3 regions of the Atlantibacter sp. genome follow, and region 3 is predicted to be linked to each of the others. Evidence: predicted binding sites of a transcription regulator. Region 3 holds the regulator's gene; each other region holds the start of a gene.

What was found. Region 3 encodes PurR, which represses purine synthesis genes. Its sites were predicted from a motif close to CANGCAAACGTTTGCNTG; they were not measured.
Region 1: a site for PurR is predicted at 2,451-2,468, ahead of glyA (serine hydroxymethyltransferase). Genes of this name have one in related genera too.
Region 2: a site for PurR is predicted at 2,535-2,552, ahead of tusA (sulfurtransferase TusA). Genes of this name have one in related genera too.

What each region holds. Positions count from the first base shown of each region.
Region 1 is NZ_DAMBQK010000012.1:9,719-15,815, forward strand. Features, by position in the region: gene mscK (mechanosensitive channel MscK) at 1-1,005, shown strand, start outside; gene hmpA (NO-inducible flavohemoprotein) at 1,072-2,262, opposite strand; gene glyA (serine hydroxymethyltransferase) at 2,586-3,839, shown strand; gene RT120_RS12325 (hypothetical protein) at 4,040-4,399, shown strand; gene RT120_RS12330 (hypothetical protein) at 4,509-4,673, shown strand; gene RT120_RS12335 (MerR family transcriptional regulator) at 4,712-5,074, shown strand; gene RT120_RS12340 (carboxymuconolactone decarboxylase family protein) at 5,132-5,509, shown strand; gene RT120_RS12345 (GNAT family N-acetyltransferase) at 5,536-5,997, shown strand; gene RT120_RS12350 (3-phenylpropionate MFS transporter) at 6,083-6,097, shown strand, end outside.
Region 2 is NZ_DAMBQK010000007.1:131,171-137,267, reverse strand. Features, by position in the region: gene RT120_RS09200 (hypothetical protein) at 179-883, opposite strand; gene RT120_RS09195 (DcrB family lipoprotein) at 1,148-1,705, opposite strand; gene RT120_RS09190 (7-cyano-7-deazaguanine/7-aminomethyl-7-deazaguanine transporter) at 1,777-2,442, opposite strand; gene tusA (sulfurtransferase TusA) at 2,614-2,859, shown strand; gene RT120_RS09180 (TRAP transporter substrate-binding protein) at 3,047-4,024, shown strand; gene RT120_RS09175 (TRAP transporter small permease) at 4,067-4,576, shown strand; gene RT120_RS09170 (TRAP transporter large permease) at 4,587-5,873, shown strand.
Region 3 is NZ_DAMBQK010000009.1:29,823-35,919, reverse strand. Features, by position in the region: gene cfa (cyclopropane fatty acyl phospholipid synthase) at 1-716, opposite strand, end outside; gene punC (purine nucleoside transporter PunC) at 968-2,170, opposite strand; gene punR (DNA-binding transcriptional activator PunR) at 2,294-3,205, shown strand; gene purR (HTH-type transcriptional repressor PurR) at 3,221-4,246, opposite strand; gene RT120_RS10320 (YnhF family membrane protein) at 4,534-4,623, shown strand; gene RT120_RS10315 (MFS transporter) at 4,869-6,035, shown strand; gene sodB (superoxide dismutase [Fe]) at 6,072-6,097, opposite strand, start outside.

The DNA of each region.
Region 1 (6,097 bases), on a different contig from region 3:
ATCAACCAGCAAACGCTGCGTCTGGCAATGCTGACGATGTTTGCGCTATTCGGCGTGGTGTTCTGGGCAATTTGGTCAGATTTAATCACCGTCTTCGCCTATCTCGACAGCGTGGTGCTGTGGAATTACAACGGCACTGAAGCGGGGGCGGCGGTGATGAAGCACGTCACCATGGGGAGCCTGCTGTTTGCGCTGGCCGCGTTTGCGGTCGCCTGGGCGCTGATCCGCAACTTGCCGGGCCTGCTGGAAGTGCTGGTGCTGTCGCGCCTCAATATGCGGCAGGGCACGTCATACGCCATTACCACCATACTCAACTACGTGATTATCGGCGCGGGGGCGATGATTATTTTCGGTTCGCTCGGGGTGTCGTGGGACAAACTGCAATGGCTGGCAGCGGCGCTGTCGGTCGGCCTGGGCTTCGGGTTGCAGGAGATTTTCGGTAACTTCGTTTCCGGTATCATTATCCTGTTTGAGCGTCCGGTGCGTATTGGCGATACCGTCACAATCGGCACCTTCTCGGGAACGGTGAGCAAAATCCGTATCCGCGCCACCACCATCACCGACTTCGATCGTAAAGAGGTGATTATCCCGAACAAGGCGTTTGTGACCGAGCGGCTGATCAACTGGTCGTTGACCGATACCATCACCCGCGTGGTGATCCGCCTCGGCGTGGCTTACGGATCGGATCTGGACAAGGTAAAAGCGCTCCTGTTAAAGGCCGCGATGGAACATCCGAAAGTCATGCACGATCCGGAGCCATCGGTGTTCTTTACTACCTTCGGACCGAGCACGCTGGATCACGAGTTGCGTCTTTACGTGCGTGAACTGCGCGATCGCAGCTACACCGTGGATGAACTGAACCGCACTATCGATCGTCTGTGCCGTGAAAACGACATTAATATCGCGTTCAACCAGCTTGAAGTGCACCTGCATAACAAGAACGGCGAGCAGTTCACCGAAGTGAAGCGCGATTTGAATAATGGCCCGGCCCCGTCTGCGGCATAAAAAAGGTGAGGGCGCAGAACGCCCTCACCTGAGAAGAATTATCGGGGGATAATATCCCCCTTTTTATTACAGTACTTTATGCGGGCCGAAGCATTCGTAATGGATGTTTGCCGGGTCAATGCCCAGGCTGACCAGTTGTTTCGCCGCAAACTGCATAAACGCCACCGGGCCGCACAGGAAAAACGTCATATCCGGAACCTTCAGCGCGCCTTCCTGCTTCAGCAGATCCATCAACCCTTCGCTGTGGAAACGCCCGCTTTCACGGTCACGCTGCGACGGTACGCGATACCAGATATGGTAATCAAAATGCTTCAGCAATTTACCGTGTAAGGCAATTTCATCCGCAAAGGCATGCACATCACCGTTTTCAGCGGCGTGCAGCCAGTTTACCTGCGCTTCATGGTGATTGGCGGCCAGATTATCCAGCATTGCCAGCATCGGCGTTTGGCCCACGCCCGCGGAAATCAGCGTCACAGGCGTCGTCGGCGGCACGTCCATAAAGAAATCACCCGCCGGGGCTACCAGATTAATCACATCGCCCACTTTGGCATGGCCGTGCAGCCAGTTTGACACCAACCCTTCGCCTTCGCGTTTCACCGCAATACGGTAGCTTTTGCTGTTTGGTTTGCGGGTCAGGGAATACTGGCGAATTTCCTGGTGCTCGAAGTTTTCAGGTTTAATCCACACGCCCAGATACTGGCCGGGCTTGTAATCCGCCACCGGACCGCCGTCTACCGGGGTAAATTCAAAACTGGTGATCAGCGCGCTTTGCTGTTTGATTTCAGTGATGCGGAACGGACGAGTGCCTTCCCAGCCGCCAGATTTTCCGGCGTTTTCCTGGTAGATTTCCGCTTCACGGTTAATAAATACCTGCGCCAGCACGCCGTAGGCTTTGCCCCAGGCATCCAGCACTTCCTGGCCTGGGCTGAACATCTCATCCAGCGTCGCTAACAGATGGCTGCCGACGATGTTGTATTGTTCAGGCTTGATATGAAAACTGGTGTGCTTCTGGGCAATTTTCTCCACCGCAGGCAACAGCGCCGCCAGGTTTTCGATGTTGGTAGCATAAGCGCAAATGGCGTTGAACAACGCTTCACGTTGATCGCCGTTGCGTTGGTTGCTCATATTAAAAATATCTTTGAGTTCGGGATTATGAGCAAACATCCGGTCATAAAAGTGGGCGGTCAGTTTCGGGCCCGTTGCTGCCAGTAGAGGAATAGTGGACTTTACAGTCGCGATAGTTTGAGCGTCTAACATCAGGGTGTTCCTTTGCAGGTGTCTATAATATGCATTTTGAATGCATCTTATAAATTTATCCCTGCGCTGTAAAGGGTCTCTGTTGAGATTTTGTTATTGAGTGTTAATGAAAAACCTGCATCACGATCCTGAAAAGAATTCCGTGACAAGTGGCGATTGTGAAGGGCGCTGAAGCCTTGCGTAGCCTGAAGCCAATCGTTTGCGTAAAAACCTTTGTCAAGACCTATCTTCACACTGTTAATCGGTTTACACTGTTGCCCGTTGCCCAAAAAGGGCCCCTTATTGCCGTAAAAGTTTACCGTTAGCTGAGTCAGGAGATGCGGATGTTAAAGCGTGAAATGAACATTGCCGATTATGATGCCGAACTGTGGCAGGCTATGGAGCAGGAGAAGGTTCGCCAGGAAGAACATATTGAACTTATCGCCTCCGAAAACTACACCAGCCCGCGTGTTATGCAGGCTCAGGGTTCTCAGCTGACCAACAAATATGCTGAAGGTTATCCGGGCAAACGCTACTACGGCGGTTGCGAATACGTGGATATCGTTGAGCAACTGGCGATTGACCGTGCAAAAGAGCTATTTGGCGCGGACTACGCTAACGTGCAGCCGCATTCCGGCTCTCAGGCTAACTTTGCGGTTTATACCGCGCTGCTGCAACCGGGCGATACCGTTCTGGGTATGAACCTGGCGCAAGGCGGTCACCTGACTCACGGTTCGCCGGTTAACTTCTCGGGCAAACTGTACAACATCATCCCTTACGGCATTGATGAGTCCGGTAAAATTGACTACGAAGACATGGCGAAGCAGGCCCAGACCCACAAGCCGAAAATGATCATCGGCGGCTTCTCTGCTTATTCTGGTGTGGTTGACTGGGCAAGAATGCGTGAAATCGCAGACAGCATCGGCGCATATCTTTTCGTTGATATGGCGCACGTGGCAGGTCTGATTGCCGCAGACGTTTACCCGAACCCGGTTCCCCATGCTCACGTTGTGACCACAACCACCCACAAAACCCTGGCGGGTCCACGCGGTGGTTTGATCCTCGCCAAAGGTGGCGACGAAGAGCTGTACAAAAAACTGAACTCTGCCGTATTCCCTAGCGCGCAGGGCGGCCCGCTGATGCACGTTATCGCAGCGAAAGCCGTGGCGCTGAAAGAGGCGATGGAGCCAGAGTTTAAAGTTTACCAGCAGCAGGTTGCGAAAAACGCCAAAGCGATGGTGGAAGTGTTCCTGAACCGTGGCTACAAAGTGGTATCTGGCGGCACTGAAAACCACCTGTTCCTGCTGGACCTGGTTGATAAAAACCTGACCGGTAAAGAAGCCGACGCAGCCCTGGGCCGCGCAAACATCACCGTCAACAAAAACAGCGTACCGAACGATCCGAAGAGCCCGTTCGTGACGTCCGGTATTCGTATCGGTTCCCCGGCTATTACCCGTCGCGGCTTTAAAGAAGCGGAAGCGAAAGAGCTGGCTGGCTGGATGTGCGACGTGCTGGATAATATCAATGACGAAGCGACCATCGAACGCGTGAAGCAGAAAGTGCTGGATATCTGCGCCCGCTACCCGGTTTATGCATAAGCGTTAAGCGTTAAGCGTTAAGCGTTAAGCGGTGAAAACCCTCGACCTGGTCGGGGGTTTTTTTATGGGTTGGGTTATGAAGATGTCTCGCAATTCTCTTCGATTGTTTTATTGATCGTTTATTTATACACGCTGACGCTGCCCCCCATTACCTACCGTTTGTGTAATCTTTCGTCCAGGATGAAGGACGAGATGCTGATATGCCAGGGTATATGCATGAGATCTTGCATGAAAAATTGCAGGGGTTTGATGTTTTTAGATATACGGATATCTGCTTTACATTTTCTCTGGAACCGTTCCGACAGATAACTTTCAGGCTGATCTTTTGTAAAGAAAATGACAAAACCAGATGGCTTTACGAGATAGGTTCTGGCGACCTTGCATCGCTAACAGTTAGCGTTGTGAGTTTTTGCAATGTCGCGGCAATGGATAATTCTGAATGCGAAACTCTGTTTGATAAGCCGCCCGGCGCGCTGGATCTCAATGCTGCCGAAGCTCTTTATTTGTACAGGACGTTAATTGACATCATTTTGCAAATCGCTGAGATTGAACGCATTTAGGTGATGATTTTTCAGGCGTATAGCCATGAACTTCAGCGCATTTATGACAAGGTTATTAACCGGTATGCCCTGTTAAAAAAACTGCATATACAAACAGAGGGAGCTTATTATGTCATTCAAAAAAGAAGCCAAAAAAATGAATGAAAACATTGATTATGAAGCTATCAAGATGCAAAAAATCGAAATGTTCGAGCGATTTTTAGCGGCGAAAAAGAAAGCGGAGCAGGCAGGTGAAGTTTTCTCTCAACCTCTTAAAGTGTACTCTTCTTATTGAGGCCCCGTGAGGCCTCTGATCATCGTTAAAGAGGCCTCATGCGTATCCAATACTTCGCACAACTAACCGGGCTCACGGCGCATACGCTTCGTTATTATGAAAAATTGGGTTTACTGGTCCCTGACAGGAATAGCAGCGGTCATCGTGATTATCGGGAAGCCGATGTCGAATGGGTGGCTTTTATTGTTCGTCTGAAAGAAACAGATATGCCGCTTTCAGAAATCCAGCGTTATGCCGCGTTAAGAAGTCAGGGCAATGCAACGGTTAATGAACGGCGTGCATTATTAGCTCAGCATGCTGAACGGCTTGAACAGCGCCTGGCAGAGCAGCATCAACATCTGGATCGCCTGAAAGCGAAGATGGCGCATTACGATAGCGAACTCATCAAAAACAGCGCTTGACCTGGAGTTAACTCGAAGGATTAACGTGCCTCTTATCACATCAAAGAGGATAACGTTATGACAACGACACGCTACGAAACAGGGCTTGCGAGACTGACAGAAATTGACGGCGCAGCAGGCGAAAAAGTGATTACCGCGCTGGCTGATGTCGCGCCTGACTTAGGGCGCTATGTGATTGAGTTTGGATTTGGCGATATCTATAGCCGTCCGGGGTTAGATCTAAAAACTCGCGAACTGATTACCGTCGGTGCGCTCACCGCATTGGGGCATGCGCAGCCGCAACTGGCCGTGCATATTCACGCCGCACTGAATGTAGGCTGCACGAAAGAAGAGATTGTGGAAGTCATTATCCAGATGTCGCTCTATGCGGGCTTTCCGGCAGCGCTGAATGCCATGTTCACTGCGAAAACGGTTTTTCAGGAACTAAACCTATAACAATAAGGCGGCATCAGGGAGGCCTAATGGTAACGATACAGCGTATGACCCGCGAACAATTCCCGGCATATCGGACATTTTTTATCGAAGAGTATGCCCAGGATTTAGCGTCAACACGCCACAGGGTTATTGATGAGGCTCGCCATGATGCCGCCCAGAGTATCGATAATTATCTTCCCGACGGCCCGGACACAGAAGGCAGCCGGCTGTGGTGTATTACTCCTGCTCATTCAGAGCACACCATCGGTTATTTTTGGGTAAGCCTGAATGGGCGCGTCGCGTGGATTTATGATTTTTGCCTGTTACCGCAATGGCGCGGTAAAGGACTTGGGCGCGATGCGATGGCGCAACTTAAACAGACGCTCAGCGCCCTGGATATTCATGAAATCGGCTTGCGGGTGGCGTCGAATAATCCTGCAGCGAAAACGTTGTATGAAAAATGCGGCTTTGCGGTTACGGGCTATAACATGTCGCTGCGTCTAATCTAGCGCTTTCTTGTTGTTAACCCGATGTTACGCCTTGCACCTGCTGCAATAACCCGCCAGACTATCGCCTCCAAAACGGGAGGGATTCATGGTTTTGCACTCT
Region 2 (6,097 bases), on a different contig from region 3:
ATATTTATCAAAGCGGCCGAAAATTATCGGATGAACAATAATAAATACGACGATTGCAATGAATGTTAATAACACCCAATGGTCAGGCATCAGCCACAGGAATAAAGAGGCGCACGCAAAAATATAAACGGGGAATAAAATATCCGTAAATAGGATTGATAGCAGGCTCTTAAACATGTCACTTGCCCTTTAAGTCGTCATAAATTGCATCGAAATCCTGATAGAATCCCATTTGTACTTTATTTATCAGATCCGACAGGAACGGCTCAACAAAGTAGTAAAGCATCTCCAGCTGTGCGCCATACAGGATAGCGTAATACTTCGGATCTAATGTTTTCAGGTGACGGGCAGCAAGAGCGCACTTCTGGTCCGAGCCAATCAATTGAAGCGCCATGACAGCGGTAGGTACGCGTCGTGCAAGCCGTTCGACGACAACATCTGAGAGTAGACCCGATGCTGAAAGAGATTTAGCCAGCGCCAATGCTATCGCTAAACGTGCAGTCTTGCTTGCCGGGATGTTTTTAACTAGCCCTGTTACTTTGGAATCCGTTTTGCGAACGCGATTTTGTTCATTTCTATTTTCAGAATCGTTTAAAATACTGACAAAATAAAGATAGAGCATTTGTGCTATTACATCACGATACCGGTAAATAGACACTATTGAGAGATACATTCTCTTTTCTTCTGAAAGAAGCTCATCGCACACATCGTGATAGCCGGGGAATAAGCACGATGAATACCAGCTTACACGCTCCATTCCTGAGTAAATATCAGAACCGATCCCTTTTAACGCCTTCCACGTTCCAGCAACGCCTTGCTGTCCATAAATAGCCAATTGCCGGTCGCTCTGGAACTTCATCTTTAAATAATCAGATGCCTGCATAACGTATCCATATGAGGAATGAGGTTATACGAATATACGTTGAAAATTTAGGTTTGGGAAATTTTGTCCAACCAGTATTGCAGGATGTAATAACTGAAGTGTCTAAGGGGAAGGGAAAATTAATCGAGGAGCACAAAAGAGACAGTAATTGTGGCCTGGTCTGGATTAAACTATTGATTTAAATCTTGCTGCGCCCATCACTTCATCAAATAAAAAAGCCTGCCGGTTTTCACTGGCAGGCTTTTTCCACGAAAGCGAATCGCCTTACTTCACTTCCAGGGTATTAATAATGTTTTCAGCCGTTGCCTGAGCCTGCTGCTGGTTATCTGCTGGCAGGGTGATTTGCAGGGTCAGCAGTTTGTTATCCACTTTACCCAGCACCACAGACGAGTACGCGGTCTGGCCTTTGGCGGAAATAATGCTGTCCAGCTGCTGTAAGGTATGGCCTTTAACTTCAATGGATTTATTGGTCACAACCTGCAACTGTGGGTCGCGGCTGCGTTGCTGATCTTCAAGGCGTTTCGCCAGCACATCCAGCCCTTCGGTAGTGTCGTCGCCGACAATCACAATTACCGCTTTCTGCCCGGTAGCGTCAGAATAAACGTGCATATTGTTGGCCTGGGTGCCCAGCTTCCCGCTCTGATCCGTCATATCCGCCGGCAGCGAAAAACTCAGCTTGCCGTCCAGCAGAGTGACCTGCTGAGCTGCCGCATTGCTTTCGGCTGCGGCGCCTTCCGCCGGCTTGCTGCTGTCATTGTTGTCGCAGGCCGCCAGCCCCATCACCAGCAGGCCAATCCCGACATATTTAACCAGATTGCGCATTGAATTCTTCCTTTACGATAACGGTCAAGTGACCTTGCTCCGCATCTTATCACAAGAATTCCTGGCGACCGTCAACCCGGCTGGAACCGCGCGAAATCAGATTTATCTGCCAGTTTTTTCAACAGCATATTCAGCAGTACGCCGTACATCGGCAGGAAGAACACGATGCTGATAAGTACTTTGAAGCAGTAATCCACCAGCGCGATTTCTACCCAGTGCTCCGCCATAAAGGCGTCCGGGCTGCGCCAGAAGGCGATAAAGAAGAACGCGAGGGTGTCGCTGACGTTGCCGAAAAGGGTCGATGCGGTCGGGGCCAGCCACCAGCGGCGGTTTTTGCGCAGGCGGTTAAACACATGCACATCAAGGATTTGCCCCAGCGCGTAGGCCATAAAGCTTGCCGTTGCGATACGCGCCACGAACAGATTGAAGTGGGCTAATGCCTCGAATCCCTGCCAGCTTCCCATATAAAACAGCGAGGAGATGCCGTAGGAAATCGCCAGCGCCGGGATCATCACCGCAAAGATGATGCGTCGCGCTAACGGCGCGCCAAAAATCCGCACGGTCAGGTCGGTAGCCAGGAAGATAAAGGGAAAGCTGAACGCGCCCCAGGTGGTGTGAAAACCGAAAATGGTGATCGGTAGCTGCACCAGGTAGTTACTGGACGTAATGACCAGCAAATGAAACAGCGATAGCCAGATAAGCGCATTGCGGCGCTGGCGTGATGTAAACGTCGTCATATTGTGACCTTTTTGTCGGATGGGGTGAGGGAACCCAGAATCAAAACCGCCGCATCATACTGCTTCAGCTTATCTTTGCAATGGTTAATTTTAACGCAATCGTTAACCTGGCTTGCACCGACTAAATCCCCGGGTAAACTAGTGCCGTTTTTACCTTTCCCCGAGATAACCATGACCGACCTTTTTAACCATCCCGATCATACCCTGGATGCCCAGGGGCTGCGTTGCCCTGAGCCGGTGATGATGGTGCGCAAAACCGTGCGCGGCATGCAAACAGGCGAAACGCTGCTGGTCATCGCTGATGACCCGGCCACCACGCGCGATATCCCAGGATTTTGCCGTTTTATGGAGCACGATCTGATCGCATCGCAAACGGAAGCTCTGCCGTACCGCTATTTACTTCGTAAAAAACACTGATTGTTTGTGCGCAGAGGCATAAAACTCTGCGCTGAACCCTTGGTGCATTCTCTTTAAACCCCTGTTTCATATTTTGCTACTTTTGTGAAGTGCTTCACCACGTCTTTTAACATCTTCGGCTAGTTTATAAGCGGAAAATCAAAACAACGTTTTACCTCTTACATACGTACCTTCTGGAGCTGACCCGATGAAAAAGACTCTGATACCGGTTTTGGCCGGCCTGTGCCTCTCCACCGCGTTATTCGCACCAACCGTACTGGCGCAGACCATAAAAGCCGCCGACGTCCACCCGCAGGGTTATCCCAACGTGGTGGCCGTGCAAAACATGGGTGAAAAGCTCAAACAACAAACCAACGGCGATCTTGAAATCAAAGTGTTTCCTGGCGGCGTGCTGGGCGATGAGAAGCAGATGATTGAGCAGGCACAAATGGGCGCTATCGATATTATTCGCGTCTCAATGGCCCCGGTTGCCGCTATCCTGCCAGATATCGAAGTCTTTACGCTGCCGTATGTCTTCCGCGATGAAGATCATATGCACAAAGTGATCGACGGCGATATCGGCAAACAAATCGGTGAGAAACTGACTAATAACCCGAAATCGAAACTGGTGTTCCTGGGCTGGATGGATTCCGGCACGCGTAACCTGATCACCGTGAAACCGGTGGTGAAGCCGGAAGACCTGAAAGGGATGAAAATCCGCGTTCAGGGTAGCCCGGTGGCGTTGGCCACATTGAAAGATATGGGTGCCAACTCCGTCGCGATGGGCGTGAGTGAAGTGTATAGCGGCATGCAAACCGGCGTTATCGACGGCGCGGAAAACAATCCGCCGACCTTTATCGCCCACAACTACATGCCGGTCGCTAAAAACTATACCCTGAGCGGCCACTTTATCACCCCGGAAATGCTGCTCTATTCCAAAGTGAAATGGGACAAGCTCAACGCCGATCAGCAGCAAAAAATCTTGACCCTGGCCCGCGAAGCCCAGATGGAACAGCGCAAACTCTGGGACGCCTATAACGCCCAGGCGCTGGAGAAAATGAAAGCGGGCGGCGTACAATTCCACGACATCGACAAAGCTGTTTTCGTTAAAGCCACAGAGCCGGTGCGCGCCCAGTTTGGCGATAAGCATCAGGATCTGATGAAAGCGATAGCAGACGTACAGTGATCTCAGGCGCCGGCTAGCCCGGCGCATATTCCCGGAGTATTTATGACCTCTTTATATATAAAGTGGATGGATCGCCTGTATTTGTTCGCCATGTTTGTGGCCGGGTTTTCGCTGCTGCTGATGACGATTGTCATCCCGATTGGCATCTTTTCCCGCTACGTGTTGAACCGTGGTGAATCCTGGCCGGAGCCCATCGCAATTATCTGCATGGTGACGTTCAGCTTTGTGGGGGCTGCGGTGAGCTATCGCGCTAACTCGCATATTGCGGTCAACATGTTGACTGACCGTATTCCACCGGCGATGCAGCGCCTGTGCGCCAAACTGGTGGATCTGTTGATGCTGACTATTTCCGGGATTATGTTCTGGTACAGCGCGTTGCTGTGCATTGAACTCTGGGAACAGCCGGTGGCGGAATTCCCCATTTTGACCTCCGGTGAAAGTTACCTGCCACTGCCGATAGGCTCGGCGATCATTATTCTTTTCGTTATTGAGCGGCTGTTGTTCGGTTCCCAGGAGAATCGTCCGGTAGTGCTTATCGGCAATCACGGTTAACGGGGGCCTCATGGACGCGTTCGTTTTACTTTGTACGTTGGGCGTATTATTGGCGGTCGGCATGCCGGTGGCCTTTGCGGTAGGTCTGAGCGCCGTGGTTGGGGCGCTGTATATCGATCTGCCGCTGGAAGCAATCATGATTCAAATCACCAGCGGCGTGAATAAATTCAGCCTGCTGGCGATCCCGTTTTTTATTCTGGCGGGGGCAATCATGGCGGAAGGCGGTATCGCACGCCGTCTGGTGAACTTCGCCTATATCTTTGTGGGCTTTATTCGCGGCGGGTTGTCGCTGGTGAATATCGTCGCCTCGACCTTTTTCGGCGCAATTTCCGGTTCCTCGGTGGCGGATACCGCTTCCATCGGCAGCGTGATGATCCCGGAAATGGAGAAAAAAGGTTATCCGCGCGAATACGCGGCGGCGGTTACCGCCAGCGGCTCGGTACAGGCGATTCTGATCCCGCCCAGCCATAACTCGGTGATTTACTCGCTTGCGGCGGGCGGTACGGTGTCGATCGCGTCGTTGTTTATCGCGGGCGTGCTGCCAGGCCTGTTGTTGGGTGTCAGCCTGATGGTACTGTGCATGGGCTTCGCCCACCGACGCGGCTACCCGAAAGGCGAGCGCATTCCGTTCAAACAGGCGCTGAAGATTTTCTTCGACGCGCTGTGGGGCCTGATGACTGTGGTCATCATCATGGGCGGCATTCTCACGGGTGTGTTCACGGCAACGGAATCCGCGGCGGTGGCCTGCTTATGGTCGTTCTTCGTGACCATGTTTATCTACCGCGATTACAAGTGGAACGAGTTGCCAAAGCTGATGTTCCGCACCGTGAAAACGGTGACCATCGTGATGATCCTTATCGGTTTCGCGGCGGCATTTGGCGCGGTGATGACCTATATGCAACTGCCGATGCGCATCACCGAGTTCTTCACCTCGCTGTCGGATAACAAATACGTCATCCTGATGTACCTGAACGTGATGCTGCTGCTGGTGGGTACGCTGATGGACATGGCGCCTCTGATCCTGATCCTGACGCCGGTGCTGCTGCCGGTGACCAATATGCTGGGGATCGACCCGGTGCATTTCGGGATGATCATGATGGTGAACCTGGGTATTGGCTTGATCACTCCGCCGGTAGGCTCGGTGCTGTTCGTGGCGAGCGCCGTCAGTAAGCGCAAAATCGAGGACGTGGTGCGCGCAATGCTGCCGTTCTATGCCACGCTGCTGGTGGTGTTGGCGCTGGTGACTTACGTCCCGGCGATATCGCTGTGGTTGCCCGGAATATTAGGGATGATGTGATTCGTTAATCGGAGCCCGGTCGCTGTGGCCGGGCTTTTTTGTCTCCAGGCAAAAAGGCCGCAGGTTTTTACGCCTGCGGCCCGTTCGGGCGCAGGGTGCCATTACAGCAGCGATGACGCCCAAATTAGCTTAGAAGCTGAGGAAATAACGGATCAGCGCGACCACAATCGGCCCGATGATCGACGTTAAGACCGCAAGCCAAAAGGCTTGTTTGAACGTCATAT
Region 3 (6,097 bases):
TCAAACATGCCTACCGAAACGATACGGTCAAAGCGATCGTCCAGTTCGCGATAATCCTGCAACAGGATAGTGACGTCCAGCCCCTGGCAGCGGTCCCGCGCCATTTTCTGCTGCTCGGCGGAGATGGTCACACCGGTCACCGAGACGCCATATTCCCGCGCGGCGAACTCCGCCATGCCGCCCCAGCCGCAACCGATATCCAGTAAACGCATCCCCGGTTCTAACTGGAGTTTTTCACACACCAGCCGCAGTTTATCGCGCTGGGCGTCGGCGAGATTGTCAGCCGTTTTCCAGTAGCCGCAGGAGTATTGCATCTGCCCGTCCAGCATCAGGCTGAACAGATCGTTGCCTAAATCGTAGTGCTCTTTACCCACCCTCCAGGCGCGTTTTTGCGTCTGAAGATTGAAGATCCGCGCGCTCAACACCCGCAAGGTATCTTTAAAATGGGTCGGCAGTTGGTTTTCCAGGCCCGCTTTAATCACGTTGGTAAAAAACTGGTCCAGCCGTTCGCACTCCCACCAGCCGTCCATATAGCTTTCGCCGAGACCGAGCGATCCCTGTTGCAATACGCGTTTATAAAAATCGGGATTTTTGACCTGGAGATCGGTGGGAGAAGGGCCATTAATGGCGACACCCGCTTTGCTCAGCAGGTCATTAACAATACGGAACCACTGATTGTCCCGTAGCTCGACTTCTTCTATACACGATGAACTCATAGCTTCTCCATCACTGTGCGGTGAACATCGCCCTGAATGCAGGGCGTCGAGAAATCGCGGGATAATCCGCGAGCCTGAAATCCGACGAGAACAGAGGAAGGGAGAAGGCCCTTACCTTAAAGGCCGTCCGTGGTGCTAAATGAAAATCCGTAGAGACTTTTATTTTTAAAAGACTGCCAATCAGTATAGAACTCACCCAACAGACGTTCAATAAAAAATGATTAGCAGTCTAATTAAATTTGCAAGGCGGATCAGACGCTTTGCGATGAGGTTGCAGGCTCACGCAGCCGCGCGGTTGCGCGGTCAGTGGCCTGCATGCGATAGCCCAGAGCGACAATCAGCACGGTAGACAGCATCACGCTGGTGGTAGAGAGCAATGGTGCGGAAGAGACCAACCAGGACACTGCCAGGCTGGCAATAAAGCACAAGCCCAGCTGCAAGGTGTTTTGCAGCGCGGCGGCACGGCCGGTCGCCTGGGGGAACGGTTGCAGGGCAGATGCCACCACGATGGGATAAATTGCGCCGTTCACCGCCGCCATCAGGCAGAACGGGATCAGCACCAGCGTCAGGCTGGCATTCGGCATTAGCCCTGCGCCCCAGGTGCCGACCACGCTCAGCGCAAACAGGATCAACAGCCACGGCAGCATCTGCGGGCCGTGCCATTTTTTCAACGCGCTGCGACAGCCGTAACCGCCAATCAGAAACGCGATGGTTTGCGGCACATAGCTCAGGCCGATGGCCGTCGGTCCGTAACCCATGTCATTAAGGATAAACGGCGAGCCGGTGAGCCAGGCGAAGAAGCTGGCGGAGCAGCCCGCGTAAATCAGCACGTTGCCACGGTAGGTTTTGGAACGCAGCAACGTCATGAAGCTGAGCGACGGCGCATCGGCATGGTGCGACGGCGCGCGCGGTTTCAGGCGCAGCGCCGGGATCATCAATACCAGGGTGACGGCAAACAGCACCAGGAAAATCACTTTCCAGTCGAAATGATGCAGCAGCCAGCTGCCTAACAGCGGGGCGAGAGCAGGCGACAGCGCCACCAGCGGCATAATGGTGGCGAAAATGCGGTTGGTGCGGGTCGCCGGATAATAATCGGTGACCAGCGCCTGCCAGGTTACGGCAGCGGCACAGACGCCTACCGCCTGGACAAAGCGCAGCGCCAGCAGCATGGCGGCATTGTCTACCCACAGCATGCCCAGACAGCCCACGGCGAAAATGCTCAGGCCAGCCAGTAAAATCGGTTTACGACCATAGCGGTCAGACAATGGCCCCCACGCCAGTTGCGCAACGGCAAACCCGGCCAGGAACAAACTCAGGCTGGCGCTGACGGCGGACGCCTCAGTGCCCAAATCCTGTTGAATGGCGGCAAACGCCGGTAGATACATATCGGTAGCCAGGAAGCCCAGAACGCTTAACCCTGCCAGCCACACTAAAAAACCTCGTGAAGGACGCATGGTAATTCTCTTCTTTTTTGATCTGATAACGCTTATTACGGACGCAGGAGTGTACAAAAGTGCAATCGTCCTTGTGAAACGTTAATATTTGCACGTTCCTTTCAAATTTTTTGCAGGCAGAACATGTGGTCTGAATATTCACTGGAAGTGGTTGATGCGGTGGCGCGTAACGGCAGCTTCAGCGCGGCGGCGCAGGAACTGCACCGGGTGCCGTCGGCGGTGAGCTATACCGTTAAACAACTGGAAGAATGGCTGGCGGTTCCGCTATTTATCCGCCGTCACCGGGAAGTGGAGCTGACGCCTGCCGGGGCGTGGTTTTTAAAAGAGGGCCGTTCTGTTATCAGAAAAATGATGGTCACGCGCCAGCAATGCCAGCAGATCGCCAACGGTTGGCGCGGGCAGCTCTCTATTGCGGTCGATAATATCGTCAAACCGACGCGCACCCGCCAGCTAATCCTCGATTTCTATCGCCATTTCGACGATGTGGAACTGATTGTCGCCCAGGAAGTGTTTAACGGCGTGTGGGATGCGCTGTCGGACGGGCGCGTCGAGCTGGCGATTGGCGCGACCCAGGCGATCCCGGTGGGCGGACGGTTCGCGTTTCGCGATATGGGGCCGCTAAGCTGGCAGTGTGTGGTGAGCGCCAGCCATCCGCTGGCGGCGGAACCAACACCGCTCAGCGATGACCAACTGCGCCAGTGGCCGTCGCTGGTACTGGAAGATACCTCGCGCTCGTTGCCCAAGCGCACCACCTGGCTGCTGGATAATCAGCGCCGCGTAGTGGTGCCAGACTGGGCGACAGCGGTGGCGTGTTTAAACAACGGCTTGTGCGTCGGCATGGTGCCTGCGCATGTGGCGCACGACCCGGTGGTGGCAGGGCGCTGGAAAAAGCTGGAACTGGACGACCCGTTCCCGGACTCCCCGTGCTGCCTCACCTGGAAGCAGACCGATACTTCGCCTGCGCTGCTGTGGCTGCTGGATTATCTGGGCGATAGCGAAACGCTGAACCGGGAGTGGTTGATGGAGCCGGAATAACCGGCTCCAGGAAGATTAACGGCGGTAATCGCGGAACGGACCGTCCGCGACGGAGCGGCGTTCAATCAGGCGCGGATGCACTTCGATGGTTTGTGACTCTTCACGCTTATTCACGATGCGGTCGAGCAGCATATTAAACGCGGTTTCGCCCAGGGAATCTTTTGGCTGATGAATGGTGGTCAGCGCCGGGCTGAAATAGCGCGCGTTGCGCACATTGTCATAACCGATCACCGAAATATCCTGCGGCACCCGCAGGCCCATCTCATCGGCGGCGCAAATCGCGCCCATCGCCATCACATCGCCGCCGCAGAACACCGCAGTAGGGCGCGGCTGCTGTGAGAGGATCTGCTGCATGGCGCGATAACCTGATTCCGGCTCGAAATCACCCTGCACAATCCAGTTTTCCGGCACGCTGATTTGCACTTCTTCCAGCGCTTTCAGGAAACCGGCCAGACGGCCCGCGCCGGTGTTACGTTCCAGCGGACCGGGGATCACGCCGATTTCGCGGTGGCCGCGCTCAATCAGGTAGCGCCCGGCCATATAACCGCCCTGGAAAGCGTTATCGATCACCGAGTCGGTGAAGTCGGCTTTGGATTCGCCCCAGTCCATCACCACCATCGGAATATGGCGATACTCTTCCAGCATCGACAGCAGGGATTCCGGGTATTCGGAGCACATCACCAGTAAACCGTCGACGCGCTTTTGCGCCATCATCGACAGATAGGCGCGCTGTTTTTCCTGGTTGTTATGGGCGTTACCGAGGATCAGCGTATAGCCTTTGGTGAAACAACTGTTTTCCACGGCTTCGATAATTTCAGCAAAATAGGGCGCTTCGCTGCTGGTCGCCAGCAAACCGATAGACTTGGTGTGATTAACTTTTAAACTGCGCGCCACGGCGCTCGGGGAATAGTGCAATTCCTTGATGGCTGCCCAAACTGCATTGCGCGTTTCTTCCGCAACAAAGCGGGTTTTGTTAATCACATGCGACACAGTTGTAGTGGAAACGTTTGCGCGTTTAGCGACATCTTTTATTGTTGCCATTCTTGTTACTCCAGACCCTCTCCGAGCCCCTGTTCATCACAGGTTAAACGTTTGCCTATGCCAACCTCGGTCCGCAACATTTCGGTTGCAGTATGTCGGGGATTGCGACATTAAAAGGAGGGGGTCAATGGCTGGTGAAAAATAAGGTAGCGACGGATTTTGTCTGATCTTGCGCAAAAGGGGAAGAGGGAAAACGCATATCAGCTTAAATCCCGTGGTAATTTTGTCTGAATTTATGCAAAAATGATCTGCACACACTTTTAATGTGGGTAACAAGGAGAGCAAAAATGAGCACAGACCTGAAATTTTCTCTGGTGACGACCGTTATCGTGCTGGGACTGATTGTGGCAACCGGTTTAGTTGCGGTACTGAACTAAACAGAAATTGCATTTCGACCGCGTTTGGCAATTACAAACACCAGAAAATGGCTATTTTTTGGTGTTTGGTTCCCTTTCCTGGCTCCCACCTCTGTTTCACTTCATTATTCACATTTGCGCAAAAATCTTTTGCCAAAATGGTTACTTCCTTTCTGATGTGACAAATGTCACTCTTTGCTTCTTTTTTGCGACAGGTCGCCGTGTAGTAAACACACGTGAAGCGACACGATTTCTGGAATTCACCTATGAAAATAAATTATCCGTTGCTGGCGCTGGCTATCGGCGCGTTTGGGATCGGCACGACTGAGTTTTCACCGATGGGGCTGTTGCCCGTCATCGCCAAAGGTGTCGATGTCTCGATCCCCGCAGCCGGAATGCTCATCAGCGCCTATGCGGTGGGGGTGATGGTTGGCGCGCCGCTGATGACGCTGCTTTTGTCTCATCGCGCACGGCGCAGCGCGCTGATCTTCCTGATGGCGATTTTCACCCTCGGCAATGTGCTTTCCGCCATCGCGCCGGATTACGCCACTTTAATGGTCTCACGCATTATCACCAGCCTGAACCACGGCGCGTTTTTTGGCCTGGGGTCGGTGGTCGCGGCAAGCGTAGTGCCGAAGCATAAACAGGCCAGCGCGGTCGCCACGATGTTTATGGGCCTGACGATTGCCAATATCGGCGGCGTGCCTGCTGCCACATGGCTCGGCGAGACTATCGGCTGGCGGATGTCGTTCCTGGCGACGGCGGGCCTCGGTGTGATTTCGATGGTTAGCCTGTGGTTCTCGCTGCCGAAAGGCGGCGCAGGCGAACGCCCGGACGTGAAAAAAGAGTTATCGGTACTGATGCGTCCGCAGGTGGTCAGCGCACTGTTAACCACCGTCTTAGGCGCGGGGGCGATGTTTACGCTCTATACCTATATTTCGCCGGTATTGCAGCACGTTACCCACGCCACGCCGCTGTTTGTTACCGCGATGCTGGTGCTGATTGGCGTCGGTTTTTCCCTCGGCAACTGGCTGGGTGGCCGACTGGCGGATAAATCCGTGACCGGCACCCTGAAAGGCTTTTTACTGCTGCTGATCGTGATTATGGCCGCTATTCCGTGGCTGGCGCGCAGTGAATTTGGCGCGGCGCTGAGCATGGTGGTATGGGGCGCGGCGACCTTTGCGGTGGTGCCGCCGTTGCAGATGCGCGTAATGCGCGTTGCCAGCGAAGCGCCGGGACTGTCGTCATCGGTAAATATCGGGGCGTTTAACCTGGGCAATGCGCTGGGCGCGGCGGCAGGCGGCGCGGTGATCCAGGCGGGGTTAGGGTTCAGCATGGTGCCGGTGATGGGCGCAATGATTGCGGCGGTCGGGCTGGCGCTGGTGGTGCTGTCTTCAAGACGTGAACGCGAGACGCTGTGTGCGGCGGAATAAAAAAACGGAGAAGGGCGACCTTCTCCGTGATGGGGCTTAGGCGGCGAAGTTTTTCGCCGCAA